Regions from separate parts of the Serratia sp. Res13-Sevr-LER1-36-b genome, predicted to be linked through region 2. Evidence: predicted binding sites of a transcription regulator. Region 2 holds the regulator's gene; the other holds the start of a gene.

Region 1 (16,056 bases), on a different contig from region 2:
GACCCCGGGCGATGTTATCGCAGCGATCAAGGTTCAGAACAACCAGGTTGCTGCAGGCCAGCTCGGTGGGACTCCACCGGTGAAAGGCCAACAGCTGAACGCCTCGATCATCGCGCAAACCCGCCTGACCTCGCCGGAAGAATTCAGCAAGATCCAGCTGAAAGTCAACCCGGACGGCTCGCAGGTACGCCTGAGTGATGTGGCCAAAGTTGAACTGGGCGGTGAGAGCTACAACGTTATTGCCCGTTATAACGGTAAGCCTGCTGCCGGTATCGGTATCAAGCTGGCAACCGGTGCCAACGCCCTGAACACGGCGGCAGAAGTCAAGGCAGAGCTGGCCAAACTGGAACCGTTCTTCCCTGCAAGTCTGAAAGTTGTTTACCCTTATGACACCACGCCGTTCGTTAAGATTTCTATTAACGAAGTGGTAAAAACCCTGATTGAAGCGATCATCCTGGTGTTCCTGGTGATGTATCTGTTCCTGCAGAACTTCCGCGCTACGCTGATCCCAACGATCGCCGTGCCGGTAGTATTGCTGGGGACATTTGCCATCCTGGCAATGTTTGGCTTCTCGATAAACACCCTGACGATGTTCGGCATGGTGCTGGCGATAGGCCTGCTGGTGGATGACGCCATCGTGGTGGTAGAAAACGTTGAGCGTGTCATGGCTGAAGAAGGCCTGCCGCCAAAAGAAGCCACCAAGAAATCGATGGAACAGATCCAGGGCGCATTGGTGGGTATCGCCATGGTGCTGTCAGCGGTATTTATCCCGATGGCCTTCTTCGGTGGGTCAACCGGGGCAATCTATCGCCAGTTCTCGATTACCATCGTTTCCGCCATGGTGCTGTCGGTATTGGTGGCGTTGATCCTGACGCCTGCGCTGTGTGCCACCATGCTCAAACCAATCCCGAAAGGCGATCACGGCATCAAGACCGGCTTCTTCGGCTGGTTCAACCGCCTGTTTGAGAAGAGCACCCACCACTATACCGATAGCGTAGCGAACATTCTGCGTAGCACTGGGCGTTATCTGGTGATCTACCTGCTGATCGTGGTTGGTATGGCGGTGCTGTTCATGCGCTTACCTTCCTCGTTCCTGCCGGACGAAGACCAGGGCATCCTGCTGACCATGGTACAAATGCCAGCGGGTGCCACTCAGGAACGCACTCAGAAAGTCCTGGACGAAGTTAACCGCTACTACCACGAGAAGGAAGGCGACAACATTAACTCGGTGTTCACCGTTAATGGTTTCGGCTTTAGCGGCCAGGGTCAGAACACCGGTTTGGCGTTTGTCAGCCTGAAAGACTGGTCTGAGCGTAAAGGTGAAGAGAACAAGGTGCCGGCAATTGCTGCCCGTGCAATGGGAGCTTTCTCGCAGATTAAAGACGGCTTGGTATTTGCCTTTAACCTGCCAGCGATTGTGGAACTGGGGACGGCGACCGGCTTCGACTTCCAGTTGATCGATCAGGCTAACCTGGGTCATGAAAAACTGACAGCAGCACGTAACCAACTGTTAGGCATGGCGGCAGAACATCCTGATTTACTGGTCGGCGTACGCCCGAACGGCTTGGAAGACACGCCTCAGTTCAAACTGATTGTCGATCAGGAGAAAGCACAGACGCTGGGCGTTTCCCTGAGCGATATTAATACCACTCTCGGCACGGCACTGGGCGGCTCGTATGTGAACGACTTTATCGACCGCGGTCGTGTGAAGAAAGTTTACGTGCAGGCTGACGCTCCGTTCCGTATGCTGCCTGATGATATTAATAACTGGTATGTGCGGGGTAGCACCGGGCAGATGGTTCCGTTCGCCGCCTTCGCCACGGCAAAATGGGAGTACGGTTCACCGCGTCTGGAACGTTACAACGGTCTGCCATCAATGGAAATCCTTGGCCAGGCTGCACCGGGTAAGAGTACCGGTGAAGCGATGGACATGATGGAAGAGTTGGCGGCGAAACTGCCAAACGGCGTCGGCTATGATTGGACCGGTATGTCCTATCAGGAACGTCTGTCCGGTAACCAGGCTCCGTCACTGTACGCCATCTCACTGATCGTGGTGTTCCTGTGTCTGGCTGCTCTGTATGAGAGTTGGTCGATTCCGTTCTCCGTTATGTTGGTTGTGCCACTGGGCGTCATCGGTGCCCTGTTGGCCGCGACCATGCGCGGGCTGGAAAATGACGTTTACTTCCAGGTAGGCCTGTTGACAACCATTGGGTTGTCGGCGAAGAACGCGATATTAATCGTGGAATTCGCCAAGGACCTGATGGATAAAGAAGGTAAAGGGCTGATCGAATCAACGTTGGAAGCGGTGCGTATGCGTCTGCGTCCAATCCTGATGACATCACTGGCCTTTATCCTCGGGGTTATGCCGCTGGTTATCAGCAGTGGCGCAGGCTCCGGCGCTCAGAACGCGGTAGGTACCGGCGTAATGGGCGGGATGGTGACAGCTACCGTCTTGGCTATCTTCTTTGTACCGGTGTTCTTCGTGGTGGTTCGCCGCCGCTTCAGCAAAAAGACTGATGATCTGGAACACACCCATCCGGTTAAGCATCACTGATGCTTTCCTGCTGACAATCAAGGCCGCGCAAGCGGCCTTTTTTATGTCTGTCAGTTAGCCAATAGTCCCAACGCTGATTAACGTTATTTTGGGGTTGATCCCGCTCCCAGAGAGGTGCATAATTATTGTTATAGTATAACATAACAATTGAGAGCATCATGAAAACAGGCATCCATCCAGACTACCGCACCGTGGTATTTCACGATCTCAGCGCCGATACCTTCTTCAAGGTGGGATCGACCATCAAAACCGATCGCACTATCGAGCTTGAGGGTAAAAGCTGGCCCTACGTCACCATAGATGTCTCTTCCGCTTCGCATCCGTACTACACCGGCAAGCAGAAAGAGTTCTCAAAAGAAGGTAGCACCGCGCGCTTCCAGCAGCGGTTTGGCCATTTGGTTAACACCAGAAAATAATCGGGGTTGATGATGCAAGTATTGAGTTCACTGCGTTCGGCGAAGGGTCGCCATCCGGATTGCAAAGTTGTGCGCCGTCATGGCCGCGTCTTTGTGATTTGTAAGTCCAACCCGCGTTATAAAGCGGTACAGGGACGTAAGAAGAAGCGTTAAGCCAAAGTGTCATTGGTAGCCAAAGCCCCGTTGCTGCTCAACGGGGCTTTTTTATTGCCGAATGCCACTGCAAAGAGAAAACCCACCGTACGCGGTGGGGATAAAACTTACTTCATGCTGCCAACAATGGCCTCTACGTTGTGTTTAAACGCCTGCACATAGCTGGCCGCCGGGCCTTGCGGTTTGGATAGTGCTTCAGGATACAACTCACCTCCCGCTTTCGCCCCCGTTGCTGCCGCGATCTGCTGCACCAAGCGCGGATCCGTTTGGTTCTCAATAAAATAGGCTTGGACTTTTTCCTGCCTGATCTGCTTGATCAACCCGGCGACATCGCTGGCGCTGGCTTCTGCCTCGGTAGAAAAACCGACCGGGGCAAGGAAGGTGACGCCGTATTCTTGGCCAAAATAACCGAAAGCATCATGGCTGGTCAGCACCTTGCGTTTTTGCTGTGGCACCGCTGCGAACTGTGCTTTGGCCCAATTATCGAGCTGCTGAAGCTGTTGAATATATTCACCACCACGTTGGCGGAAATAGGCGGCATCTTCAGGATCCGCAGCAATCAGCGCATTCATCACGTTGGTCGCATACTGCACGCCATTATTCATGCTATTCCAGGCGTGTGGATCGGTGACCTGTTTGCCCTCTTCTTCCATGCTGCGCGACTCGATCCCTTTGGATGCGGTGATCACCGGCCCCTGATAACCAGAAGCCTTCACCAACCGATCGATCCAACCTTCGAGCCCCAATCCGCTGACAAACACCACATCGGCCTGTGCCAGCTGCTTGCTGTCTTGCGGCGATGGCTCAAAACTGTGCGGATCGCCATCAGGGCCAACCAACGTGCTGACCTTCACATGTTCACCTCCCACCTGTTTGACGATATCGCCAAGAATAGAAAAGCTGGCCACGGCCTCAACGGTTTTCGCCTGCGCTAACGGGCTGGCGAGCAGAGCAGCTGCCACCAGCGTTATGGGTAAAGATTTCATATTTTCTCCTTGCAGATGCACTTCTCAATGACGCGCACGGCGCAACATCCCGCCACGCGTCCCAAACAAAATCGACATTAAAAACATCGCGCTGGCGCTGAGGACAATCGCCGGGCCTGCGGGCAATGAAGCGTAGTAGGACCACTCCAGACCAACCAGGCTGGCGAGCAGCCCAATTCCAATAGCCACGGCTAATGTCTGCGGCAAATCTCGTGCCCAGAACCGGGCGCAGGTCGCCGGTAGCATCATTAGCCCCACCGACATCAGGGTGCCAAGGATTTGAAAACCGGCCACCAGATTAATCACCACCAAGGCGAGAAAAAGCCCGTGGATCCACGCCAGTGAGCCTGGCGCACTGACGCGTAAAAAAGTGCTGTCAAAGGATTCAATCACCAGAGCCCGATACAGCACTGCCAGCATCATCAGCGAAATACTGGCGATAATGCCAACCATAACCAGCGCCTGCGCATCCACCGCCAGGATCGAGCCAAACAGTACGTGCAGCAGATCAACGCTCGAGCCGCGTAAAGAGACCAGCGTGACACCCAACGCCAGCGACCCCAGATAGAAACCCGCAAAGCTGGCGTCCTCTTTTAACGGGGTTTTACGGCTCACCAGCCCGGACAGCATGGCTACAGCCAACCCGGCAATAAATCCCCCTACGCCCATGGCTACCAGCGACATGCCTGAAATCAGATAGCCGATTGCTGCTCCAGGTAATACCGCATGGGAAAGCGCATCCCCCACTAGGCTCATACGGCGCAGCAATAAAAACACCCCTAGTGGTGCAGCGCTCAGCGATATTGCCAAGCAGGCAACCAATGCCCGGCGCATAAAACCGAAAGAGACAAAAGGATCGAGCAGCAGATGGAGTAGCGTCATTACGCGGCCCCCCTCTGATTAGCCGCCGTCGAATAATGCGCCAATACTAGTTCGGCGTTATCCCAATGGCAGCGTTCGGGGGTGAGCAACAGCGCTTCGGGGAAATGGTTGGCTACGGTAGACATATCGTGCAATACGGCAATCACCGTTCTACCCTGCCGGTGTAACTGCGCAATGACCTGCAGCAAAAGTTGAGTGGTTGCCGCATCGATGCCGGTGAAGGGCTCATCCAGTAAAATCAGTGGCGCTTGCTGGACCAGTAAACGGGCAAGTAATACGCGTTGTAACTGCCCACCGGATAGCTCCCCCACCGCCTCACGCGCCATTGAACTCATGCCTACGGTGTCTAACGCATCTGCAATTTGCTGCATAGAGCGTTTATTCACACCGCCAAACAGGCCGCTTTGCGGCCAGCAGCCCATAGCGACCAAATCCTGAACCAGAATAGGAAATTGACGATCCAACTCCGCCAGTTGTGGCAAATAGGCCATCGCCGTAGCCTTCCCTCCCGCAAAATGTAGCTTCCCGCCCAGCAGCGGATGCAAACCGGCCAACGACTTCAATAGCGTAGATTTACCGGCACCGTTAACGCCAATCACCGCCGTTAATGAACCGGCGGCAAAGCGACCGCATAACGGTGGAAACAGAGGGGTGTGGTCATAACCCACGATGGCATTTTGCAGCGTTATCATGGCAGCACAACCGCCCACGCAATGGCTAGCCATAGTAAGGTCAGCAATACGCTAACGGCTCCGCAGCGCAAAACTGCGGCTGAGGAAAACAGGGTAACGGGAAGGAAAGACAGCATGGTTATCGCCAAAAAGAGTACATTAATGTAATAATATAACATCACACAAACTAGAGATCCTCAAGTCGTTCAAGTGCGAATAATGCAACGGAACGTAACATTTCCAGGCTATCGAGCCGATGCTGCTGGGTGAGTGGCAGAACTATCGAACGGTAAAAATCTCAAAGCTGGGTAAAAAAGCGTTATTGAGTGAAAAGTTTGCCCATCAAGGCTGGAAAAGGAGTAAGATAGAGGCATAGAATGTGATACAACCAGATATCCAAATGCTAGTGACGCTAAGCCGTTGTTCCGAAGTAGACACACTTTCTGTGAAACAATTAAGAAAAGTGGTCGGTAATCAATTATCTGACTTGGTACCAGCGCTCACTAGTGGGCTGAGCTTTTACTCCGAGAATGCACGCTATGTGGAAGGCTCATTAGAAATCATTGAGATTAACTGCATAAGTAATAGCGAGTATTCAATGAGTTACCGCTATCAGTGGTCGATTTTTAACGCATGCCTGGATATCCGTGGTGACGAATACATAAATGATTCTGTCACTTTTACCGTGGCGGAAAAGGGTTTGGTGTTTGAGATTATCGACAACTCACGGCCATCAACCGCTGACGAATTGTAAGTTTCGGTAATAGTAACAAGCTAGATGGCAAAAAATGATTTATATTTAATATGCTGAAAGTTTATTAAGCCTGAGCTAAGCTTTACAGCATATGATGTTAAGTCAATGTACTCACAGAGTGTTATCAACACCGAAATTAAGACTGACGGGGGATGATATGGATGAGTATTCGCCTAAAAGGCACGATATTGCTCAACTCAAATTCTTATGTGAAAATTTGTACGACGAAGGCATCGCTACCTTGGGTGACAGCCACCACGGCTGGGTTAACGATCCAACGTCCGCCGTCAATCTGCAGCTTAATGAGCTGATCGAACATATTGCTTCGTTTGTAATGAGTTTTAAAATTAAATACATGGACGAAGGTGATTTATCGGAACTGGTCGAAGAGTACCTCGACGATACCTACACCCTGTTTAGCAGCTACGGTATTAATGACTCCGATTTGCGTCGCTGGCAAAAAACCAAGGCGCGCACATTCAGATTGTTCTCAGGAGAGGGCGTCTGTACCACGATGAAAACTTAGGGGATAATTATCCTCAAATAATTTTATGGTTAATAAGACTAAAGGTTATCATGACAAAAATTGACTATCTGATGCGTTTGCGTAAATGCACCACGATTGAAACCCTTGAGCGCGTGATTGAGAAAAATAAGTACGAACTCTCTGACGATGAGCTAGAGCTGTTCTACTCTGCTGCCGATCATCGCCTGGCCGAACTGACCATGAACAAGCTGTACGATAAAATTCCGGTCGCCGTTTGGAAATTTGTAAGATAATCAAAAGTAGCCTTGCGTTGGGCCGATAATATTATCGGCTTCAATGGTCGCTCAGATTAAGCATTATCTTAAAAACTCAAGTTTACTTGCCTCTGAGCTGGAAATCGTGCAGTAGCAACTGGAAACAGTTTTCAATTAAAGGCGAGTGATTTTGTTTTGCGCTGCGCATAAGTGCCACAGTGCGGCTAAGTAATGGCTGTTGTAATTGAATAACGGTTAATTCTTCATCGTTTAAATGCGTCGTATAAAGCTGAGGCAAAATAGCCACCGCTAATTGTGACCGCACCAAACCATACAACGTTTCCAGAAAATCAACCTGATAACGCGCCGTTAAGTTCAGACGATGGCTTTCCGCCAGTGCCGACACCAATCGACTGCTATTCCCTTTCGAAAATACCGCAATATCTCTGTTAGCCAATTGCCGCCAGGGCAGATGATGTGGATCCGCCAAGGGATCGTCCCGGCGCATCACCGCCACAAACGGATCTTCCTGCAACGGATAAATCTCAAGCCGATCCGGCACCGAGCTGTCCAAAGCCCCAATGCCGAAATCTATCTGCCCATTTTCCAACTGTAGTAGCAGGGAATCATTGGTTTGATCGTGGAATTCTACGCGTAAACGCGGGAAATGTTGCGCCAGCAATCGCGGTACCGCAGGAAACAGCAGGTTGCTTACCGAAGGCACCAGACCGATACGTAACGTGCCATCCCCTCCGGCCAACATGACGCGCTGCATATCATCAAAGGTAGCGTGAGCCACATTCAGCAGCCGTTGCGCATGCGGCAGGATCGCCGTGCCTAGTTCCGTCAGGGTCACCGCAGAGGCGGTTCGATTGACCAACTTCCCGCCAAGCACGGTTTCGACTTGCCGCAGCGCACTGCTTAACGCGGGCTGGCTGATGGCCAGACGGCTGGCGGTATCGGTGAAATGTCGTAGCTGCGCCAGGGTCACAAAGTACTGAATTTGCTTGAGGGAAAGCGCGGGTAACCGTCGCCATGGCTCGGACATAGCCTAACCTGCCAGGAAAAGAGGTAAACGTTTGCCACAGCATAAACGTTTCTTATCACACAATAAATTAAATCATCTGTGCAAAGCTTACGCCCCCGCCTACAGTAACTCCCTTACTCTTATTCCGGGGATTATCATGACCACCTTTTCTGTCAGTAACGGTGAACGCCAACGTGCCGTACAGGCTGCGCTGGGTAATACGCCATTTGATCTCTTGCTGACCAATGCCAACCTGATCGACATGGTTACCGGGGAAATCCGCCTGGTTGATATTGGCATTGTCGGCCCGCTGATCGCCAGCGTTCATCCTTGTGGCTCCTTGCCAACGGCACATCGGACACAAGACCTGGCGGGAGCCTACCTCAGCCCAGGTCTGATCGATACCCATGTGCACGTTGAGAGCTCCCATCTGCTGCCAGAACGCTATGCCGAGATCGTCGTCGCACAGGGCACCACCACCATTTTCTGGGATCCTCATGAATTGGCGAACGTGCTTGGCGTTGCGGGAGTACGCTACGCGGTAGATGCCAGCCGCAACCTGCCTCTACGGATGATCTGCGCTGCACCTTCCAGCGTGCCTTCGACCCCTGGGCTGGAAATGTCCGGTGCCGACTTTGGCGGTAATGAGATGGATACCATGCTAGCCTGGCCCGAGGTGGGCGGCGTGGCGGAAGTGATGGATATGCACGGCGTGCTGCACGGCAGCGAACGGATGCAGGAGATCCTCAACGCCGGGCTTAACAGCGGAAAATTGATTGAAGGCCATGCGCGCGGTTTGAACGGCCCGCAGCTGCAAGCCTATCTGGCTGCAGGCGTGACCTCCGATCATGAGCTGACCTCTGCTGCCGATGCTCTGGAGAAACTACGCTCTGGGCTGACGCTGGAGATCCGGGGCTCTCATCCTTATCTGTTGCCTGAAATTGTTGCGGCATTAAAATCTCTGCCGCACTTCTCCTCCCAAATCACCCTCTGCACTGATGATGTGCCACCCGATATGCTGCTGGAGAAAGGCGGCGTTATCGCCCTGCTCAATCTGCTGATTGAACATGGATTACCGGCCACCGATGCACTACGGATGGCTACGCTCAATGCCGCCATACGCTTGCAACGTAACGATCTGGGCCTGATTGCCGCAGGAAGGATCGCCGATCTGGTCGTCTTTGACTCCCTGGAACACCTTCAGGCACGGCGGGTTTACGTTGCTGGCCAGTGTCTGGCAGAGCAGGGCAAAATGCTGGCTCCAGTACAAGCCACACCAGGCGTATCCGCACCGCGTGACACACTCCATCTTTCACCATTGGTCGCAGATGACTTCATCATGCGGATTGCGGCCATTCGTCACGGCCAGGCCACGTTGCGCCATATCAAAGGGGCACGTTTCACCCAATGGAATGAAACCACGGTAGAAGTCCGCGACGGCAAAGTACAGCTCCCGCCGGGGTTCAGTCTGATTTGGGTACAGCATCGCCACGCGCGGCACCCAGCCAAGCCTCAGTTGGCATTGCTGGAAGGTTGGGGCGAATTACGGGGGGCGATTGCCACCAGCTACTCTCATGATTCGCATAACCTGGTGGTGCTAGGCCGCGATCCTCATGACATGGCGCTGGCCGCCAACGCGCTGATCGCCACCGGCGGCGGCATGGCTCTCAGCCAGAACGGTGAAATATTGGCGCAGGTAGCCATGCCGATCGCAGGAATGCTTTCCGATCTCCCCGCCGCACAGCTGGCGCAGCAGTTTAAAAACCTGCGCGATCTGAGTGCCAAGGTTGCAGACTGGGAACCACCCTACCGGGTGTTCAAAGCGATTGAGGGCACCTGCCTGGCATGCAATGCCGGACCGCACCTGACGGATTTGGGCCTGACCGACGGCACAACGCGCCAGATCGTCGATCCGCTGGTGGCCTGCTGGGAAACCCAGGCATAAACATCATATAGGTAAGGCATCGGCGGCTTGTCGGTGCTTTTTTTTGGGGGGGGGAGAGCTAGAAATTGGTGGAGGCCCTGCCAGCTACATCCCGGCACACACGTCACTCGCTACGGCTGCTTCCTTCCGGATCTGACCGAGTTCACCAGTTAGTGTTGCGGGAGAACCAACAGGGCCCCCATTGACGGCTTCTTGAATTGCGAAGCGGTGGGCATTATCGGTGATGGCCAAGCAAATAGCAAGCCAACCGGGAGCAACCGCTGTTTTCTTACCCATCTCCCCAATCGCACACTCGTTTAGATTGGTTACCGAGTAGCAATGTTGCTAAATTGTCAGGAACAAATATTCGCCGCCCAACCCATCACGCAGGAAGAGAGTCATGCAACCAGAAGACGCTACCTTCAGCCAACGCGTATTCCATATCGTGGCCGCCATTCCTCCTGGCAAGGTCACTACCTACGGTGAAGTTGCGCGGCTGGCAGGCTCACCCCGTGCGGCACGCCAGGTTGGCGGCGTATTACGGCGTTTACCAGAGGGCAGCGCCCTGCCCTGGCACCGGGTCATTAACCGCCACGGGCAGATCTCACAGCAGGGTGAAGATTTTCAGCGCCAACGGCAGGCGTTACTGGCAGAAGGGATTATTTTTGGCCCGCAAAGCACGGTTGATTTTGAACGGTATGGCTGGCACTGGTAAAAAAACAGCCCTTGGCCAAAGGCACAAAGGCTGTCAGAAGCAGGCATTGCTGCTTACGGAGCTGGGGTCGGTGCGACCTGAACCGGAACGTTTTGTACCGGTACCAACAGCAGATCGGCCTGAGTCCCGTTACGGTTGATCACTTCCTGAATGGTGTCGGTGATAAACATCAACTGGCCATTCACCGTAATTGCCGCGCTCAGGATGATACGCGCATTAGGCTGAATGTCCGCTGGATTGTACGGTAGCGTAAAGCGGAACGGGCTCTGCAGACCTTCGGTACGCATCGCCTGCTGTGAAATCACTCGTGAAGGGGCGTCAGCAAGTGATGCATCGGACAGGGTCACTGTCAGTACCGCATCCGGTGGCAGCGCGATACGCTGGCGAATATTAACTGAGCCCTGCACCACCGGGCCTTGGATCTGCGTTTGCGAGGCCGCAGCGTTAGCCGTCTGCGTTGGCACATCCGCATTCTTGTGGGCACAGCCTGCCAGTGTGATCGTCAATGCGGCTGCTCCCCCTACCATTTGCCAGAGTTTCATGGGTCGGTCTCCTTTATTATTAGTCACATGTTGGTGGCTTAAACCACTACACTGATTAAACCTAGCACAAAATACTAACAACTGCCTATCGGACTAGGCCTAAATAGCCCTAAGGCCTCATGACGCAGCCCCTGACTGCGGCAGCTTCCCCCGCAGAAATAACGCAATATATTGACGTCCTGCCATCATATTCAGCACACTGCGCAACATGATGACTAAAAGGATCGCCACTTTATGAGCCAGGCACTGCACAACCTCCTCGAACTGCTGGATTTGGAAAAAATTGAAGAAGGTTTATTTCGTGGCCAAAGCGAAGATCTGGGGCTACGCCAGGTCTTTGGCGGTCAGGTGGTCGGCCAGGCGCTGTATGCCGCCAAGCAAACCGTTCCTGCGGAGCGTATCGTTCACTCCTTCCACAGCTATTTCCTGCGCCCTGGGGATAGCAGTAAACCGATTGTTTATGACGTAGAAACCCTGCGCGACGGCAATAGCTTCAGCGCGCGCCGCGTTAGCGCCATTCAAAATGGCAAACCCATTTTCTACATGACGGCCTCTTTCCAAAGCCCCGAGCAAGGTTTTGAACATCAAAACACCATGCCGGATGTCCCGCCGCCGGAAGGATTGATGTCGGAGTCAGAAATAGCGCAAAAGCTGTCGCATATGCTGCCGGAAAAAGTGCGCGACAAGTTCATTGGCCCGAAGCCGATTGAAATGCGCCCGGTGAAATTCCACAACCCGTTGAAGGGCAGCGTGGAAGAGCCTTATCGCCATGTCTGGTTCCGCGCCAATGGCACCATGCCAGACGACCTGCGGATCCATCAGTATCTGCTTGGCTACGCCTCTGACTTCCACTTCCTGCTGACGGCACTACAGCCACATGGCGTCGGTTTCCTCGAGCCGGGCATGCAGGTTGCTACCATTGACCACTCAATGTGGTTCCACCGTCCGTTCCGAATGGACGACTGGCTGCTGTATGCGGTAGAAAGCACCTCAGCCTCCGGTGCCCGTGGCTTTGTGCGCGGCCAGTTCTACACCCGCGACGGTGTGCTGGTAGCCACGACGGTGCAAGAAGGCGTGATCCGCAAGCGCGATGTTTAAATGAAAAAGGGGCGATGTATCCATCGCCCCCTCGGTGTTTCATTCAACGTATTTTACTGGTTGTAAGCATTCTCGCCGTGGCTGTTCACATCCAGGCCTTCACGTTCCTGCTCTTCCGGTACGCGCAGCCCCACCACGGCCCCGGCTACCTTAAAGGCGATAAACGCGGCCACGCTTGACCACACCAGCGTCACAATAACGCTCAGCAACTGGACCCACACCTGGTGCCCCATGGTGACGCCAGCGGCGTAGCCCGTTCCGCCCAGTGATGAGGCGGTGAAGACGCCGGTCAACAGACAGCCAACGATACCGCACACCCCGTGCACACCAAACACATCGCAGGTGTCGTCCACTTTCAGCCATTTCTTCAGCGTTACCACGCCCCACAAGCCAGCGACACCGCCTATCAGGCCAATAATCAGCGCACCACCTACCCCCACGGTACCCGCTGCTGGCGTAATCGCAACCAGACCCGCGATACAGCCCGAGCAGGCTCCCAGCAGAGATGGTTTACCGCGTACGACCCACTCGGCGAAGGTCCAGGAGAGGATTGCACCGGCAGTGGCTATTACCGTGTTGAGGAACGCCAGCGCCGCAATACCGTTGGCCGCACTGGCCGAACCGGCGTTGAAGCCAAACCAGCCGATATACAGGATCGAGGCTCCGGTAAATACCATCGGCAGGTTGTGTGGCTTAAAGGCCTCTTTGCCATAACCAGCACGTTTACCCAACAGATAGGCCCCTACCAGACCAGCACTGGCGGCGTTGATATGCACCACAGTACCGCCCGCAAAGTCCAACGCGCCGTCGGCTGCCAGGAAGCCCCCACCCCAAACCATATGCGCAATCGGCAGGTAGGAAATCGTGAACCAGATGGCGGCAAAAATAACCACCGCAGAGAAGCGGATGCGTTCGGCAAAGCCGCCCACCACCAACGCCACGGTAATACAGGCGAAGGAGCACTGGAACGCCACGTGGATCATCTGGCTAAAGGTGCCGGTCAGGCTGTCTATACCGATCCCTTTGAGCATCACCGTCTGGAAGCCACCAAAGAAGGCGTTACCTTCGCTGAACGCCAGGCTGTAGCCGTAAATGACCCACAGCACGCACACCAGGGCAAAGGTGACGGTCACCTGAGTCAACATGGAGAGGACGTTCTTCGAGCGCAGCAGGCCGCCGTAAAACAGCGCCACGCCCGGTAAGGTCATAAACAGCACCAGCGCGGTGCAAATCATCATAAAGGCGTTGTCCGCCTTGTCTGCCACCGCCGGAGCGGCCAGAGCCAAAGAAGGAACCAGGGTTACCAAACTCAGGCCCAACGTGGATAACAGTCTTTTCATTATCAATCCATCCCCATTCAGTTGACTGAGCCTGCGATCACAGAGCCGCTTCGTCGGTTTCGCCGGTACGAATTCGAATCACACGTTGCAATTCGGCAACGAAAATTTTGCCGTCACCGATCTTGCCGGTGTAGGCCGCCTTGCTAATCACATCAACCACTTCATCCAGTTGGTCATCGGCAATAGCGATATCAATTTTGACCTTAGGTAAGAAATTGACGCTGTACTCTGCCCCGCGATAGAGCTCGGCATGACCCTTCTGGCGGCCAAAGCCTTTGACTTCCGTTACGGTCAGTCCCTGAATACCTACAGAGGATAAGGCTTCACGCACGTCCTCTAACTTGAATGGTTTGATCACCACGGTAACCAGCTTCATATTGCCTCTCCACGATTAAGCCCAAAAACTTACCCCCGGTACGAGTCATATAAAGCAAAGGCTGTGCCACAAATTATTTTGTGTTTAAATTCAATTAATTATATAGAGCACCCGCATTCAGAGGTCAGCTCTGGACGAAAGCAGAGATCGCCACCTGGAGATTTCGCACCTTTTTGGTGCATTACGCGTTGGGAAAGTGCAGTAGGGGGGAGTTGAAAAGTGCTTTTGCCTGTTGGTGGTGCGGGCTCCTGGAGCGGAGCCCTTGCTTAAAGTTATGCAGGCTGAGTTTCGTCGCGAGCTGTGGCAGCCAACTCTTCGCCCACCAGTTGTAACTGATACATCTGGTAGTAGCGGCCCTGCTGTGCCAACAACTGCTGATGGTTCCCCTGCTCCACGGCATGACCGCGATGCAGTACCAGAATAGAGTCGGCATCCACAATGGTTGAAAGGCGATGGGCGATCACCACCAGCGTCGTCTGCTCGCGGATCAACCGTAAGGCACGCTGGATCGCCTGCTCGGTGCCAGAGTCGATGTTTGCGGTCGCTTCATCCAGGATCAGGATCTGCGGTGCCTGGACCAGCACGCGCGCCAAGGCCAACAACTGCTTCTGTCCTACGGACAGGTTATTCCCCTGCTCCCCCAGGCGCGTATGGATGCCCTGTGGGAAGCTACGTACCAGTTCCCCCAGTTGCACCGTTTCCAGCGCCTGCCAGACCGCCTCTTCACCGATAGAGCGACCAAGCGTGACGTTCGCCAGCACCGATTCCGCCATCACCACCGGATCTTGCTGCACCATAGCAATACCTTGGCGCAGGGTACGATGTGAAAGGCTGGACAACGGACGACCATCCAGACGAATCTCCCCTTCGCTCAGCGGGTAATAGCCCATCAACAGGTTAGCCAGGGTGCTCTTTCCGCTGCCGGTATGGCCCACCAGGGCAACAAAACCCCGTGACGGCACCTGCAAAGAGATATGTTGCAGCACTTTTTTGTCGCTGCGGTAGGCAAAGCTCAGGTCGCTGATATCGATACGGCCACTCGCCAGCGGGCGATCGTCACTGCCATAGCTCTGCTGGCTGCGATCCATCAGTTCGAAAATACGCTCACCGGCCACCACGGCCTGCTGCAATATCGATTGCTGTGCGGTCAGTTCAATCAACGGTTCGTTCAAACGGCCAAGATAGTTGATGAAGGCATACAGCACCCCCACGCCAATCGCGCCTTCGCCGCTGAAGCCAAACAGCATCAACAAGCCGCATAGCACCAAGGCAGAGAACAGGCTAAGCAGCGGCCGCAACAGGAAACCATCCAGCCGCAGCGTCTGCATCCGGGCGGTATAATGCGAGCGGCTGGCCGCGCTCATGCGCTCACCAAAGCGGATCTGCTGGCGGAACTGCTGGATCACCCCCATGCCGCTGATCACTTCGTTGAAGCCGTCGTTGATATCCGCCAGGTAGCTACGCATCCGCCGCACGATCGGCGTGCTGTAGTATTGATAGATCCCCATCACCACCAGCACCGCCGGGAAGATGCAGATCGCCACCAGCGCCATGCGCCAGTCCAGGCTGAACATCGCCACCAGCATTGCCCCGATCAGCGCCGCACTTTTCAGTACCGTGGACACTACCATCACATACAGATCTTTGATCACTTCGGTATCGTTGGTTACCCGCGAGATCAATTGCCCGACAGGCTGGGTATCAAAGGCGCTCAGCGGTTGGCGCAGGGCTGCGTCCATCACATCGGTGCGCAACCGTTGTACCACCCCAACCGCCACCCGATTAAACAGGATGGCCTGGAAATAGTGTAACGCCGCAGCGAGCAGTTCCAGCAGGATATAAGCCACCGCCAGGGAGCTGACGATCACCAGCGGCAG
Region 2 (16,056 bases):
CGCTAACCATGCTGCGGGTGGCCGAGCTGGCAACGCAAGCGGGCATCCCGGCTGGTGCACTCAACGTGATCAACGGTTCGGGCGCTCGTCTTGGCCCTATGCTTATCGCCCATCCACGCTGTGCCAAAGTGACCTTCACCGGCTCGGTGCCTACCGGGATCGCGGTGGGGAAAGCGGCGATGGAGCAAGGGATTGTGCGTACCACGCTGGAGCTGGGGGGTAAGAATGCCGCCGCGTTTCTGGCGGACGTCTCGGTCGACAAGATGGTCGACGGCATTATCGAGGCGGGTTACCTGAATCAGGGCCAGATCTGTGCCGCAGCGGAACGTTTTTACCTGCCTGCCAGCCATATCGACGAGGTATTGGCAAAGCTGACGCAGCGTTTGGCGGCCATGAAGGTAGGCTCACCGCTGGATGAGAGCACGGAAGTGGGGCCATTGGCCAACGAGGCACATTACGGCAAGGTACTGGCGCTGTTTGACAAGGCAAGGGCTGATGGCAGCCAGATCGTCTGCGGCGGCCAGGCGTTGGCAGGCCCAGGCTTCTTTGTTGCGCCGACGGCGATCCGCGCTAACGGGCCACATGATGCCTTAATGCGCGAGGAGACCTTTGGCCCGGTGGGCACTTTCCTGGCCTATGAGGACGAAGAGCAGATGATCGCCATGATCAATGATTCGCCTTATGGCCTGGCCGCCAGCCTGTGGACTAACGATCTCAGCAAGGCGATGCGCATGATCCCGCGGATTGAAGTGGGCACCTTGTGGATCAACATGCACACCTTCCTCGATCCGGCGTTGCCGTTCGGTGGGGTGAAATCGTCGGGGATGGGCAGAGAGTTCGGCAGTGCGTTTATCGAACATTATACCGAGTTGAAATCGGTGATGATGAGATATTGACAGCTAGACGGGCGCAGCTTGCAGCGCCCTACAATAGTGAGGTTATTTGTCGGGGGATCAGTCTTCGTCGAAGCCTGAGTTGAACAGCTCAATCACTGCTGCCAGCGCTTGTTCTTCCTGCGGCCCGGTAGCTTCAATTTCGATCTGGCGGCCCTGGGCGGAATCCAGCATCAGCAGCGCAATTACGCTGCTGGCTTCCGCTTCGGTGCCGCTGTCATTACGCAGCAGCACTTCGGCGTCAAAACTCTGCACCAGTTCAAACAGTTTCATCGCCGGGCGTGCATGCATGCCCAGCTTGTTCTTGATCTCAACCGTCTGCTTGACCGTCATTGTTGTTTACGCTTTTCCAGTGTGCGGTGACGTGATTGCACGTTCTTGCCGCGTGAACGGAAATAATCTGCCAACTGTTCAGCCACGTACACCGAACGGTGCTTACCGCCGGTACAGCCTATGGCGACGGTCAGATAGCTGCGGTTGTTGGTCTCCAGCATCGGCAGCCACTGTTCCAGATAGCTACGAGTCTGGTAGATGAAGTTGTGCACTTCGGTGTGGCGATCGAGGAACGAGGCCACGGGCTTATCCAGGCCGGTCATCGGGCGCAGTTTAGGGTCCCAGTGCGGGTTGGGCAGGAAACGGACGTCGAACACGTAATCGGCATCAATAGGAATGCCGTGCTTGAAACCGAAGGATTCGAACACCATTGTCAGTTCGCGTTCGCGCTTGCCCAGCAGACGGGTACGCAGCATTTCTGCCAGTTCGTGCACCGACATTTCCGAGGTATCGATGATCAGATCGGCACGGGAACGCAGCGGTTCCAGCAGATCGCTTTCTTCATCGATCGCACTTTCCAGCGACAGGTTCTTGGCAGACAGAGGATGCAGGCGACGGGTGTCGCTGTAGCGGCGGATCAGAGTGTTGCGATCGGCATCAAGGAACAGCAGCTGCGGCGTGAAGCTCTCCGGCAGTTGGGTCATTGCATATTCAAACACTTCCGGCGATTCCGGCATGTTACGGACGTCGATGCTTACCGCAGCGGAGCTATTACGTTCGGCCAGCGTCTGGGCCAGCTGTGGCAACAACACCACGGGCAGGTTATCAACGCAGTAAAAACCCATGTCTTCCAACGCCCGCAAGGCGACGGATTTCCCCGAACCGGAACGGCCGCTGACAATCATCAGCACCATGTGGTAACTCCCCTGGCATCTCAATGGCGCTCATCGCCACCGTTAGGATCTAGTATCCGGGCCACGGCCCGGATATATCGTAAGTAAAACAGTAGCGTTTTCATGGCGGAAAGTCACGCCAGCCGCTGGTTACTCGGTGATGATCTGATACAGCTCTTCGTCGCTCAGCGCTGCGCGCAGGCGGCGGCACACGGTTTTGTCGGCCAGCCGTTTGGCGACCAGCGACAGCGTATGCAAGTGAGTTTTACATTGATCGGCCGGTACCAGCAAGGCGAACAGCAGATCGACCGGTTGATTATCAATGGCATCAAAGGCGATAGGTTGCTCAAGGCGGATAAACACGCCAACGGCCCGCAAAGTGTCCTCTTCCAGTTTGCCGTGTGGGATCGCGATACCGTTGCCGATACCGGTACTGCCCATACGTTCCCGGGTGAGTACTGCGTCAAACACCACCTGCGAAGGTAGGTTAAGCTGCTTGGCCGCCAGCTCGCTGATAATTTCCAAAGCCCGTTTCTTGCTGGTGCAGTGTACCGAGCTTCTGGTGCACTCGATGTTTAACACCGAGCTTAATTGCATTATTTCGTTGTTCATCTCATCTTCACTTAAAACCGCGTCCTGTCGCTTTATTGCAAGCCTGCTTTACCATTGGAAAGTAGGCTTGCGCTGATAACCTTCATGAAACGGTTTTTCGCCTGTTTAACCCTGATGGCTTATCGGCGCATACCCATACAGGTGCTGCGCCGAGGGTTGCCGTGTAGCCAATGCGACTACGATATGGGCCATTACGCATTGCATAACGGCTCAGAATGTCAGTGTTGCTTTAGTTTGTCTTTATGTTTGTTCAATTGACGCGCCAGTTTGTCGATCAGGCAGTCAATTGCGGCATACATATCTTCTTTTTCCGAGGTGGCGTGCAACTCGCCCCCATTCACATGCACCGTTGCTTCCGCAATCTGCTGCACTTTTTCCACACTGAGTACGACATATACCTGGTTAATGCGGTCAAAATACTGCTCGAGTTTGGCAAACTTGGTGTTGACGAACTCACGCATTGGTTCGGTGATTTCGACGTGGTGTCCGGTAATGTTGAGCTGCATAATGTCTTCCTTCTCTATAGAGGTCAAACCAACTGTTTACGCTGGTTGGACGGCGGGATGGACAAAGACTCTCGGTACTTGGCAACGGTGCGCCGCGCCACCATGATCCCCTGATCGGAAAGCATCGTGGTCAGCTTGCTGTCGCTAAGCGGTTTGGCAGGGTTTTCCGCCGCGATCAATTTCTTCACTAATGCCCGGATCGCCGTAGAGGAGGCTTCGCCACCGCTGTCGGTATTCACATGGCTTGAGAAGAAATACTTCAATTCGAAAATACCACGCGGGCTGTGCAGGAACTTCTGCGTCGTCACGCGTGAGATTGTCGATTCATGCATTTCCACGGCCTGGGCGATATCCGCCAGCACCATGGGCTTCATAAATTCTGCACCCTGTTCAAAGAACGCCTCCTGCTGTTCGACAATACAGCGGGTCACCTTGAGCAGCGTGTCGTTCCGGCTTTCCAGGCTCTTGATCAGCCACTTCGCTTCTTGCAAATTGCTGCGGATATACTGGCCGTCGGCATCGTTGCGCACCGTGTTGCCCAGTGCCGCATATTGCTGATTGATTTTCAGCCGTGGGATGCTGTCTGCATTAAGCTCCACCACCCACTTATCTTGCACCTTGCGTACCAACACGTCCGGGATCACATACTCGGATTCACCGGTATTGATCGACTGCCCAGGGCGCGGATCGAGTGAGTGGATCAACACCATCGCTTCTTTCAGTGTATCTTCTTTTAAGCGAGTTGTTCGCATCAGGCTGCGAAAGTCGTGGTTAGCCAGCAAATCCAGATGCTCGCTGACGATCAGGCGGGCTTCCGCCAGATAGGGCGTGTCTTTGGCGTATTGGGAAAGTTGGATCAACAGGCAGTCACGCAGATCGCGAGCAGCGACGCCGACCGGATCAAAACGCTGTACGCGCTTCAATACCGCTTCGACCTCGTCCATCGTCACATTATCGTCACCCATACTCTCCAGAATGTCTTCCAGCGGTACGGTGAGATAGCCGGTGTCATCGACGGCGTCGACGATCGAGGTGGCGATGGCGGCATCGGTGTCAGAGAACGGCGTCAGATCCACTTGCCACATCAGATAGTCCTGCAGCGTTTGCGTGGTTTCGCCCTGATAGACCGGAAGTTCGTCATCGCCATAGTCGGTACCGGTGCCAGAAGGGGTACCGGCGGTATAGATCTCATCCCAGGTGGCATCAAGAGGCAGCTCTTCGGGCATGTCCTTCTGTTCCAACGCTTCACGGGTGTCTAGCCCTTCGGTCTCGACGCTTTCTTTGGTGTCGATCTCTTCGTGCTGGTCTTCTGTCTGTTCAAGCAGCGGGTTGCTCTCTAGTGCCAGTTGGATCTCCTGCTGGAGCTCAAGCGTGGACAGCTGCAACAGGCGGATTGCCTGCTGAAGTTGGGGGGTCATGGCCAGTTGCTGGCTGAGCCTGAGTTGCAAACCTTGCTTCATAATCTTCTGCTACTTCCGTTAACGGCGGCCTGTTGGCCTGCCGCTGGAACCTACAGGCGGAACTCTTCGCCCAGATAAACGCGTTTGACCTGCTCATCGGCCAGGATGGCGTCCGGCGTGCCGTGGGCAATCAGCTTACCCTGGCTGACGATATAGGCACGTTCGCACACGTCCAGCGTCTCGCGCACGTTATGATCGGTGATCAGCACTCCAAGGCCGCTGTCACGCAGGTGTTCGATGATTTTCTTGATATCGATAACGGAAATCGGGTCAACCCCGGCGAAAGGTTCATCCAGCAGGATAAATTTCGGGTTGGCGGCCAACGCACGGGCAATCTCCACGCGGCGGCGTTCACCACCGGAAAGCGATTGGCCCAGGTTGTCACGCAGGTGGGAGATATGAAACTCTTCCAGCAGCTCGATAGCCCGATCGTTGCGCTGCTCACTGGTGAGATCGTTGCGGATCTCCAGCACCGCCATCAGGTTGTCGTAAACACTCAGGCGGCGGAAGATAGAGGCTTCCTGCGGCAGGTAACCGATACCGCGGCGTGCGCGTGCGTGCAGCGGCAGGATACTGATATCTTCGTCATCGATCACGATGCGCCCGGCGTCGCGCTGAACGATGCCGACCACCATGTAGAAAGTGGTGGTCTTACCGGCACCGTTTGGCCCCAGCAGGCCGACGATCTCGCCAGATTTCACTTTCAGGCTCACGTCTTCAACGACTTTGCGGCCTTTGTAGGCTTTCGCCAGGTTTTCTGCGATGAGTGTTGCCATAAGTAATTAGTTACTCTTCTTTTGACCGTTTTTGTCTTGCAACTGTGATGGCACCAGAACCGTGGTCACGCGTTTGCCTTTATCGCTGAACGCCTGCATCTGCTGCTGTGGCACCAGATAGGTAATACGGTCACCTTTCACGTTGCTATCGAGCTGTTCCAAATAGGCGTTGCCGGTGAGGGTGATCAGCTGCGTCGCGACGTCGTAACGCACTTTCTGCGCATGGCCTTTCACCGGCTTGCCGTTGTCCTGCATCTGGTAGAAGGTTACCGGATTGCCGAACGCTTCAATATAGGTTTTGTTCTGATCGCCACCCGGGCGCGTGACCACGACCTTGTCGGCCTTGATCTCGATGGTGCCCTGCTTGATCACCACGTTGTCGGTAAAGGTGCTGACGTTGCTCTGCATATCCAGCGACTGTTTCAGCGAGTCGATACTTACCGGTTGGTCAGAGTCGGATTTCAACGCCAATGCGGGGGAGCTGGCGGTCAAAACGAGGCTGACGATCAACAGATTACGGAGTTGGCTTTTGGTTCTGAATTTCATAGTTGGTCTTGACCTTATCAATCAGCTCAGCGGTTTTGTTCCGCAGATTGCCACGCATTTTCATGCCGTTAGAGGTGAAATTCGTGCCGAACAGGGTCACTTCATCATCAGAAGAAACGTCCTGGGTGACCAGATTAATCTGGGCATTATCGGTTTTAATTTTTTCCAGCTGTGAGGTGGTTGTCAAACTGTTCACCTCCACGTGGCCGTACAGATACAGCATGCGGTTTTTGGTCAGCTTGGCGCGATCGGCGCGTATTGACCAGGTGGCCACGGCATGCTCATCAAACAGCGTCATCACCGGCTGGGTGAACCAGCTTAACTCATCGGCGGTGTAATATTTAACCTCTTCTGCCACCAGCTTGTAGCTTAGCTGCCCGGCCGGATTGTATACCACTGTTACGGTATGCTGGCTCTGATAGGTCGGGTCTTGGTTGTTGACCGGTACCGAATTGTCGTCATCGCTGAAATCGGCCATGTTCCAGCCAATCAGCGCCAGCGCGATCACGGTCAGCAAAATGGTGATCCAAAGTTTGGTTTTACTCATATTGACAGCCCTTTGGCGTCCTCCAGCTTGTTTTGTGCCAGCAGGATCAGGTCGCACAACTCGCGTACCGCACCACGGCCACCGTTGATACGGGTGACATAATGGGCGCGAGGTAACAATAATGGATGCGCATCGGCCACCGCGACGGCCAGACCGACTTCGGCCATGACCGGCCAGTCGATCAGATCGTCGCCGATGTAGGCAATTTCATCTGGCATCAGGGACAGTTTATCCAACAGTTCACGGAAGGCCAAAAGCTTATCGGACTGCCCTTGATACAGATGGGTGATATCCAACGTTTTTGCCCGGTCTTCCAGCAGTTTGGCCGAACGCCCGGTGATGATGGCCACCTCGATACCCGAGGTTTTCAGGCAGCGGATGCCGTAGCCGTCACGGACGTTGAAGGCTTTCAGCTCTTCACCGTTATTGCCCATGTAGATCAGGCCGTCTGACAGCACGCCGTCGACATCACAAATCAACAGACGGATTTTCCCGGCGCGGGCCATGACTTCTTCAGCTACCGGCCCGTAACAGGTTTCAACCAGACTCATGCAGTTGGTTCCTTTCATTAAACGACGCCAGCGCGCAGCATGTCATGCATATGTACCACACCCAGCAATTGGTCGCCATCGGCAACCAGCACGGCGGTGATATGGCGTTGCTGCATCAGATTGAGCGCATCGACCGCCAGCAGGTTCGGGCGCACCCGGATACCGCCCAGCGTCATGACGTCGGTGATGTTGGCATTATTCAGATCGATGCCCATATCGAACACCCGGCGTAAGTCACCGTCGGTAAAAATACCGGCGATTTTCATCAGATCGTCGCAGATTACCGTCATGCCCAGGTTTTTACGGGTGATCTCCAGTAGCGCGTCGCGCAGCGAGGCTTCGGGGCTGACGTGCGGAATTTCGTCGCCGCTGTGCATGATATCACTCACGCGCAGCAGCAGGCGGCGGCCCAGTGCACCACCAGGGTGAGACAGGGCGAAATCTTCCGGGGTAAAGCCGCGGGCCTTCAGCAGCGCTACGGCTAACGCATCGCCCATGACCAAGGTGGCGGTGGTGCTGGTGGTAGGGGCCAGACCCAGTGGGCAAGCTTCCTGCGGTACCTTGATGCACAGATGCACTTCTGCCGCCTTGCCCATCGAGCTTTCCGGGTTGTTGGTCATGCAAATCAGTGGGATCTGCTGGCGTTTCAACACTGGGATCAGCGCCAGAATTTCGTTCGACTCACCGGAGTTGGAAATCGCCAGCACGATGTCCTGCGCCGACACCATGCCCAGATCGCCGTGGCTGGCCTCCGCCGGATGCACGAAGAACGCTGGGGTTCCGGTACTGGCCAGCGTAGCGGCAATTTTGCAGCCGATATGGCCGGACTTACCCATACCCATGACCACGACTTTACCGCAGCATCCGGCTATCGCTTCACATGCCCGGGTAAAATCTGCATTGATGTACTGATCGAGCTGGGCCAGGCCATCACGCTCAATCTGAAGCACTTCTTTGCCGGCCTGCTGAAAGTCAAAGCCCGGTTGCAACTGGTTAGATGACATACTCATTCTCAACGGTTAGCCGAACGTACTGAAAGGGTTAAAGAACAGCACTGCAAGATACGCAATAAAGCCACATAATAACAGAGCTCCCGCCAGATGACCGATACGATGTTTGCGGCCAATACACAGCGCGGCAAGCAGGATACCGGCCGCCAGCATCACCCAGTAATCGCGCTGGAAGGCTGCGGGATCGATACTGCCCGGTGATAGCAGGGCAGGGACGCCCAGCACGATCACCGTGTTAAAAATCGTCGAGCCGATAATATTCCCTACCGCCATATCATCTTCGCCTTTTAGTGCTCCGGCGATCGAGGTGGCCAATTCGGGCAGGCTGGTGCCGATGGCGATAATCGTCAGGCCAACCACCAGTTCACTCAGGCCAAAGTAGTGAGCAATCACCGAAGCATTATCGATGATCATCCTTGATGACAGCGGCAGAATAATGAAGGCCAGCACCAGCCAGAGAATGGCTACGGTGTTGCTGCTGTCCTGTGGCAGTTCGGCGAGTTGCTCCACCGTCAGGCTGTCGTTGCCTTCACGTTGCGCCAGCCTGGCGATTTTCAGCATCAGCAGAATAAAACCGGTGGCGGCCAACAGCAGCAGTACGCCATCGAACCGGCTCAGGGTGTTATCCATCAGCACGTAGCCGCACAACAGGATAACCCCCAGCATCAGTGGCAGTTCACGCCGTAACACTTCGGAGCGAACCGACAGCGGATGGATCAGGGCCGCCATCCCCAGGATCAGTAAAATATTGGTGATGTTGGAGCCAATCACGTTACCCACCGCCAGGTTGGTCTGCCCATTGAGGGCGGCGGTGACCGACACGATCAATTCTGGCAACGAAGTGCCTATACCGACTATCGTCATGCCGATAATCAACGGGGGAACCCCCAGCGAGCGGCTAATCACCGCCGCACCATAAACTAATCTATCTGCCCCATACACCAGTAAAAATAAACCAACGATCAACAGTACTATTGCGAGAAACATTCAGGGTCCTATATTGGGTATACCCGTCGTCTTTCAAGCTGCGGCTTGAAATCCATAGGGTATGATAATCCCGTTTCGTTGGTTAAAGACCATCATCGGCCAGCTTGCACACCCCTCGTTGCACATAACAACGAATTTTCCCGGCTACACCCGTCGTCTTTCAAGCTGCAACTTGAAATCCAAGGGTATAAAAATCGAACAATTTTGTTTTTTTGCGTTATTTCCTAATTTTGACCGTCTGGAGCCTAAAAGTAAAACCTATGGCATCATTGGTAGCGCATTGAGGGTAAGTTTCGGTAAAAATAGGACGTATAGCCCCTATTGCTTTACCATCACGGATGATTTGGCAAAAAATAGCCTGTACAGGATCAATAAACATGCACCAGAAGGCAGATAATCTGGTCGAAGTGCGCGGCATGAGCTTCTCTCGCGGCGATCGGCTGATATTCGAAGACATCAACCTGACGGTTCCCCGTGGCAAAGTGACGGCCATCATGGGGCCGTCCGGCATTGGTAAAACCACGTTGTTACGCCTGATTGGTGGCCAGTTGACCCCGGACTGCGGCGAGATCTGGTTTGATGGGGACAACATCCCGGCGCTGTCGCGCCATCAGTTGTATGAGTCACGCAAGAAGATGAGCATGCTGTTTCAGTCGGGAGCGCTGTTCACCGATTTGACGGTATTTGAGAACGTGGCCTACCCGTTGCGTGAGCACAGCCGCCTGCCAGAGCCAATCCTGCGCAGCACGGTGCTGATGAAGCTGGAAGCCGTAGGGCTACGCGGCGCGGCAGATCTGATGCCGAACGAGCTTTCCGGCGGGATGGCCCGGCGAGCTGCCCTGGCGCGTGCCATCGCGCTGGATCCGACATTGATCATGTTCGACGAACCCTTCGTTGGCCAGGATCCGATCACCATGGGCGTGCTGGTCAAGCTGATCGATGAGCTGAATAACGCGCTCGGGATCACCTGCATCGTGGTATCCCATGATGTGCCAGAAGTCTTGAGTATCGCGGATTACGCCTATATTGTGGCGGATCACCATGTGATTGCCGAAGGCTCGGCAGCGCAATTACAGAACAATCCTGATGCGCGAGTGCGTCAGTTTCTGGATGGTATTGCCGATGGGCCGGTACCTTTCCGTTACCCGGCCGGTGATTATCAGACAGAGCTTTTAGGGGAAGGGAGTAAATAACCTCATGTTTTTAAAGGCGTTAGCGTCGTTAGGACGCCGTGGCATCAACACCAGTGCAGCCTTTGGACGCGCCGGGCTGATGCTGTTCCACGCGCTGATCGGGCGCCCGGAGCCGCGTAAACAATGGCCGCTGCTGCTCAAACAGCTCCACAGCGTGGGCGTTCAGTCTCTGCTGATCATCATGGTTTCCGGCTTGTTTATCGGCATGGTGTTGGGGCTGCAAGGTTACATTGTCCTCACCACCTACAGTGCCGAGGCGAGCCTGGGTATGATGGTGGCGTTGTCATTGCTGCGTGAGCTGGGGCCGGTAGTGACCGCTCTGCTGTTCGCTGGCCGTGCCGGGTCGGCTCTGACGGCCGAAATCGGTCTGATGAAGGCCACCGAGCAGTTGTCCAGCCTGGAAATGATGGCGATCGATCCGCTGCGGCGTATTGTTGCCCCACGTTTCTGGGCAGGTCTTATCAGCATGCCGTTGCTGACGATTATTTTTGTGGCCATCGGCATCTGGGGCGGTGCGATTGTCGGCGTGGACTGGAAAGGTATCGACAGCGGTTTCTTCTGGTCAGCGATGCAAGGGGCCGTTGAATGGCGTCAGGATTTACTTAACTGCCTGATCAAGAGCGTGGTGTTTGCCATAACCGTTAGCTGGATTGCGATCTTCAATGGTTACGATGCCGTACCGACCTCTGAAGGGATTAGTCAGGCAACGACAAGGACCGTGGTACATTCGTCACTGGCGGTGTTGGGATTGGATTTCGTGCTGACTGCACTGATGTTTGGGAATTGATTTGATGCAAACGAAGAAGAGTGAAATCTGGGTTGGGGCGTTTATGCTGATTGCGCTGTGCGCCATCATCTTCCTCTGCCTCCAGGTGGCCAATATTAAATCGATCGGTAATGAACCGACTTACCGTATCTACGCCACCTTCGATAATATCGGTGGTTTGAAAGCGCGTTCACCCGTGAAGATTGGTGGGGTGATGATTGGCCGGGTTGCGGCTATCTCGCTCGACCCGAAGACCTACACGCCACGAGTGGCGCTGGATATCCAGCAACAATACAACCAGATCCCGGACACCAGCTCGCTGGCGATCCGCACCTCTGGCCTGCTGGGTGAACAGTATTTGGCGCTGAACGTCGGTTTTGAAGATCCCGAGATGGGCACGACTATCCTTAAGGATGGAGGGACCATTCAGGACACCAAATCAGCCATGGTGCTGGAAGACTTGATCGGCCAGTTCCTGTACAAGAGCGGTGGCCAGGATAGCCCGAATTCACCGGATGGCACCGCTGCTGCTCCGGCACCGGATGCCGCTGCGCATTCCGCTACAACTCATTAATCGAGGAAACCTGCATGTTTAAACGTTTTTTAATGGTTGCCCTGCTGGTAGTTGCTCCGCTAGCTAATGCGGTCGATCAGACTAACCCATACAGCCTGATGCAAGACGCTGCGCAGAAAACCTTCACCCGCCTGAAAAGCGAGCAGCCAAAAATCAAGCAGGATCCCAACTACCTGCGCACCATCGTGCATGAAGAGCTGATGCCGTTCGTGCAGGTGAAATATGCCGGTGCGTTGGTACTGGGCCGTTACTACAAAGACGCTACGCCAGCCCAGCGTGAAGCTTATTTCAACGCCTTCCAGGCCTATCTGGAGCAGGCGTATGGTCAGGCGTTAGCCATGTACCAGGGCCAGACCTATCAGATCGAACCGGAACAGCCCCTAGGCAATGCCGATATCATCGCGATCCGCGTGACCATCATCGATAAAGGTGGCCGCCCGCCGGTGCGTCTGGATTTCCAATGGCGCAAGAACAGCAAAACCGGTTACTGGCAGGCATATGACATGATTGCCGAAGGCGTCAGCATGATCACCACCAAGCAGAATGAGTGGGCATCGACTCTGCGCCTCAAAGGCGTAGACGGTTTGACCCAGCAGCTGCAAGCGGCCGCCAAACAGCCGATCACCCTGGATCAGAAAAACTGATGGCCGCAGCGCTGAGCTGGGTATCACAACAGCAAACGCTGGTACTGAGCGGCGAGCTGGATCGTGAGACGTTATTGCCGCTGTGGCAGCAACGTGAGACGCTGTTGGCAGATAAAACCGTGATTGATGTGGCTCAACTGCAGCGCGTGGACTCTTCCGGTCTGGCCCTGCTGCTGCATTTACGTGAGCAACGGAGCCAACAGGGAATTGAGATAAAAATTTCCGGCATCACCGATCGGCTGCAAACGCTGATCACGCTCTACAATTTGTCAGCAATAATGCCTGTCGAAACCGCTAGTTAGCCACATTTATGGCTGTTCGACCGGGAAAAATCAGTTAAAGGCCCCTGTTGCTCAGGGGCTTTTTCTTTGGTTTAAGAAAGCGGCGGATTCCACTAAGATAGACGCCAAGAAGTCGCCCCGGGTGACTATGATCCTTCGATGCAGAATTGGATACTATGGAAAATAGCGAAATTAAAGACGTGCTGATGAAGGCGTTGGCACTGGAAGAAGCGCATGTGACCGGCGATGGCAGCCATTTTCAGGTGATCGCCGTGGGTGAACTGTTCGCCACCATGAGCCGCGTCAAGAAACAGCAAGCCGTTTATGCGCCGCTGATGGAATACATCGCGGACAACCGCATTCATGCTTTGTCGATCAAGGCATATACCCCAGAAGAGTGGCAGCGGGATCGCAAACTCAACGGATTTTAAGGCTGTTTGCCCCGCGGGCAGGCAGCTCAGAACAGATAACAGAGAGTAGTTAAATGGATAAATTTCGTGTGCATGGCCGGACCCGTCTTAGCGGTGAAGTGACCATTTCCGGGGCGAAAAACGCCGCCCTGCCGATCCTGTTTGCCGCCTTGCTGGCGGAAGAGCCTGTCGAACTGCAAAACGTCCCGAAGCTGAAGGACATTGACACCACCATCAAACTGCTCAGCCAGTTGGGTACCAAGATCGAGCGCAATGGCTCGGTCTATGTTGATGCCAGCGGCGTGAACGAGTTTTGTGCTCCCTACGATCTGGTGAAAACCATGCGTGCCTCCATTTGGGCATTGGGGCCACTGGTAGCGCGCTTTGGCCGTGGCCAGGTATCGCTGCCAGGTGGTTGTGCCATCGGCGCACGTCCGGTTGATCTGCACATTACTGGCCTGGAGCAGCTGGGTGCTGAAATCAAACTGGAAGAGGGCTACGTCAAGGCCTCTGTGGAAGGGCGCCTGAAGGGTGCACATATCGTGATGGATAAGGTCAGCGTAGGTGCGACCGTCACCATCATGAGTGCTGCAACCCTGGCGACTGGCACGACTATCATCGAGAACGCGGCACGTGAGCCGGAAATCGTCGATACCGCCAACTTCCTCAACACGCTGGGTGCCAAAATCAGCGGCGCAGGCACGGACAGGATCACCATCGAAGGCGTTGAGCGCCTGGGTGGCGGGGTTTACCGTGTGCTGCCAGACCGTATCGAAACCGGTACCTTCCTGGTTGCCGCTGCCGTTTCCGGTGGTAAGGTGCTGTGCCGCAATACCCGTCCAGATACTCTGGATGCGGTGTTGGCCAAACTGCGTGAAGCCGGGGCCGATATCGAAGTGGGTGAAGACTGGATCAGCCTGGACATGCATGGCAAACGCCCGAAAGCGGTAACCCTGCGCACGGCCCCACACCCTGGTTTCCCAACCGATATGCAGGCGCAGTTCAGCCTGTTGAACCTGGTAGCGGAAGGGACCGGTGTGATCACCGAGACGATCTTCGAAAACCGCTTTATGCACGTGCCTGAGCTGATCCGTATGGGCGCACACGCTGAAATCGAGAGCAACACCGTGATTTGCCACGGCGTAGAGCAGCTTTCTGGTGCACAGGTGATGGCGACCGATTTGCGGGCCTCTGCCAGCCTGGTATTGGCGGGTTGTATTGCCGAAGGCGTAACGGTGGTGGATCGTATTTATCACATCGACCGTGGCTACGAGCGCATTGAAGACAAACTGCGTGCGCTGGGTGCCAATATCGAACGTGTGAAAGGCGAGTAATCGACAGTTTTATCTTTTTTGTGCGAATAAAGCCCGGCTTGCCGGGCTTTTTGCTGTCAGTTATTATCTTCCGGGAACTCACCCACCGCCATATGCAGCGTAATACGTTGCCCATCGCGCAACACCACCACCGGGATCTCCGTCCCAGGGCGGATCTCCGCCACCTGGTCCATCGTCTCCAATACCGACACCGCCGGTTTGTTATCGACGTTAATGATGATGTCATTAATACGGAACCCGGCATTGGCGGCTGGGCCGTTAGGGGTAATTTCTGTCACAATGATCCCCTGCAGGCGATCGATGCCGGTCGCCGAGGTGCGCACCGGGATAATCTCTTTGCCCTGAATACCAAAGTAGCCGCGGATCACCCGGCCATCACGGATCAGCTTATCCATGATCTTGGTCGCCAGCTCTACCGGGATGGCAAAGCCTAGCCCCTCTGGTGTTTCGCCATCGGTGATCTTGTCATAGGTCAGCGTGTTGATGCCCATCAGCTCACCCAGGGAGTTAACCAGCGCACCGCCGGAGTTACCCCGGTTGATTGAAGCATCGGTTTGCAGGAAGGTTTGTCGCCCGGTGGTGCTCAGGCTGATACGCCCGGTGGCGCTGATAATGCCCTGGGTAACGGTTTGCCCAAGGTTGTACGGGTTACCGATCGCCAGCGCCACATCACCGATGCGAGCGGGGCGTGCGGTATTGATTGGGATCACTGGCAAGTTGCCCGGATCGATTTTAAGTACGGCCAGGTCGGTCAGGCTATCGGAGCCGACCAATAACGCCTCATAGCGGCGGCCATCTTGCAGTACGGCGGTGATCTGCTGGGCGTCTTTGATTACGTGGCGGTTGGTAATGATGTAGCCGCGATCGTTCATGATCACACCGGAACCCAGGGAGAGCACGTTGGTCGCGCCGCTGATATTACGGTTGTAGATGTTGACGACGGCAGGGGCAGCCCGGCGCACGCCGGTGTTATAGCTGGCCGGCGTTTGATCGCTGGTATTCTCAGATTTGCTGGCGAATATGTTATTGGCGGAACGCAATACGGGCAGGGCGGCCAGCAGTATACCGGCAACGACCAAACCAATAACAATAGAACGCAAGAGCTTAGCAAACATAGAGTTTTAGTTAGTGTTGGGGAAGATGAACGGAGGATAGCACGACTTAACCGGGCGCAGTATGCTGGCGCGCCCGGTTTCGCAACAAATTAACGCAGCAACAGATAAATGTTTTCGTCGCCACGTACGATGTTCAACGCCATCACCGCCGGTTTGGCCTCAAGCAGTTTACGCAGTGCGTTGATGTTTTCAACGCGCTGACGGTTGACGCCGATGATCACATCCCCTTTCTGCAGGCCAAACTGCGCCGCCGGAGTGCCTTTATCCACCTTGTCGATCTTCACGCCTTTATCACCGTTTGGCAGCGCACCGTTGGTGAGAGAGGCACCTTGCAGCGCAGGCGACAGCGTTTCGGCATTGGTTGATACGCTTTCGCTGTTATCCAGGGTGACGGCAACCTCCATGGGTTTGCCTTCACGCAGCAGGCCTATTTTAACGGTAGTGCCCGGTGCGGTGGTGCCCACTTTGGCACGCAGCTCGGCAAAGCTGCTGATCGGCTTGCCATCCAGGGAGACCAGAATGTCACCGGCTTTGATCCCGGCTTTGGCTGCGGCGGATTTTGGCATTACTTCACTGATAAAGGCCCCGCGTTGGGCATCCGTATTGAATGCTTTCGCCATATCGGCGGTCATTTCACTGCCTTTGATGCCCAGCAGGCCGCGCTTCACTTCGCCAAACTCAATCA

What was found. Region 2 encodes sigma-54, which starts transcription at its own class of promoters, with help from an activator protein. Its sites were predicted from a motif close to GTTGGCACANNTTTCGCTNT; they were not measured.
Region 1: a site for sigma-54 is predicted at 14,231-14,250, ahead of glnK (P-II family nitrogen regulator). Genes of this name have one in related genera too.

The regions. Positions count from the first base shown of each region.
Region 1 covers NZ_JADACK010000038.1:198,905-214,960, forward strand. Annotated here, with positions in the region: gene acrB (multidrug efflux RND transporter permease subunit AcrB) at 1-2,554, shown strand, start outside; gene IMQ33_RS23070 (type B 50S ribosomal protein L31) at 2,713-2,970, shown strand; gene ykgO (type B 50S ribosomal protein L36) at 2,983-3,123, shown strand; gene IMQ33_RS23080 (metal ABC transporter substrate-binding protein) at 3,231-4,109, opposite strand; gene IMQ33_RS23085 (metal ABC transporter permease) at 4,134-4,991, opposite strand; gene IMQ33_RS23090 (metal ABC transporter ATP-binding protein) at 4,991-5,683, opposite strand; gene IMQ33_RS23095 (hypothetical protein) at 6,063-6,416, shown strand; gene tomB (Hha toxicity modulator TomB) at 6,574-6,942, shown strand; gene IMQ33_RS23105 (HHA domain-containing protein) at 6,993-7,196, shown strand; gene IMQ33_RS23110 (LysR family transcriptional regulator) at 7,279-8,205, opposite strand; gene IMQ33_RS23115 (adenine deaminase) at 8,342-10,129, shown strand; RNA gene ffs (signal recognition particle sRNA small type) at 10,205-10,301, opposite strand; gene IMQ33_RS23125 (MGMT family protein) at 10,509-10,823, shown strand; gene IMQ33_RS23130 (YbaY family lipoprotein) at 10,877-11,365, opposite strand; gene tesB (acyl-CoA thioesterase II) at 11,600-12,463, shown strand; gene amtB (ammonium transporter AmtB) at 12,517-13,803, opposite strand; gene glnK (P-II family nitrogen regulator) at 13,841-14,179, opposite strand; gene IMQ33_RS23150 (SmdB family multidrug efflux ABC transporter permease/ATP-binding protein) at 14,452-16,056, opposite strand, start outside.
Region 2 covers NZ_JADACK010000019.1:17,549-33,604, reverse strand. Annotated here, with positions in the region: gene IMQ33_RS13465 (aldehyde dehydrogenase family protein) at 1-896, shown strand, start outside; gene npr (PTS phosphocarrier protein NPr) at 954-1,226, opposite strand; gene rapZ (RNase adapter RapZ) at 1,223-2,080, opposite strand; gene ptsN (PTS IIA-like nitrogen regulatory protein PtsN) at 2,210-2,671, opposite strand; gene hpf (ribosome hibernation promoting factor) at 2,890-3,177, opposite strand; gene rpoN (RNA polymerase factor sigma-54) at 3,201-4,637, opposite strand; gene lptB (LPS export ABC transporter ATP-binding protein) at 4,688-5,413, opposite strand; gene lptA (lipopolysaccharide ABC transporter substrate-binding protein LptA) at 5,420-5,959, opposite strand; gene lptC (LPS export ABC transporter periplasmic protein LptC) at 5,928-6,506, opposite strand; gene kdsC (3-deoxy-manno-octulosonate-8-phosphatase KdsC) at 6,503-7,057, opposite strand; gene kdsD (arabinose-5-phosphate isomerase KdsD) at 7,075-8,061, opposite strand; gene IMQ33_RS13410 (calcium/sodium antiporter) at 8,077-9,054, opposite strand; gene mlaF (phospholipid ABC transporter ATP-binding protein MlaF) at 9,432-10,247, shown strand; gene mlaE (lipid asymmetry maintenance ABC transporter permease subunit MlaE) at 10,252-11,034, shown strand; gene mlaD (outer membrane lipid asymmetry maintenance protein MlaD) at 11,039-11,587, shown strand; gene mlaC (phospholipid-binding protein MlaC) at 11,602-12,231, shown strand; gene mlaB (lipid asymmetry maintenance protein MlaB) at 12,231-12,533, shown strand; gene ibaG (BolA family iron metabolism protein IbaG) at 12,689-12,943, shown strand; gene murA (UDP-N-acetylglucosamine 1-carboxyvinyltransferase) at 12,997-14,256, shown strand; gene degS (outer membrane-stress sensor serine endopeptidase DegS) at 14,313-15,371, opposite strand; gene degQ (serine endoprotease DegQ) at 15,461-16,056, opposite strand, start outside.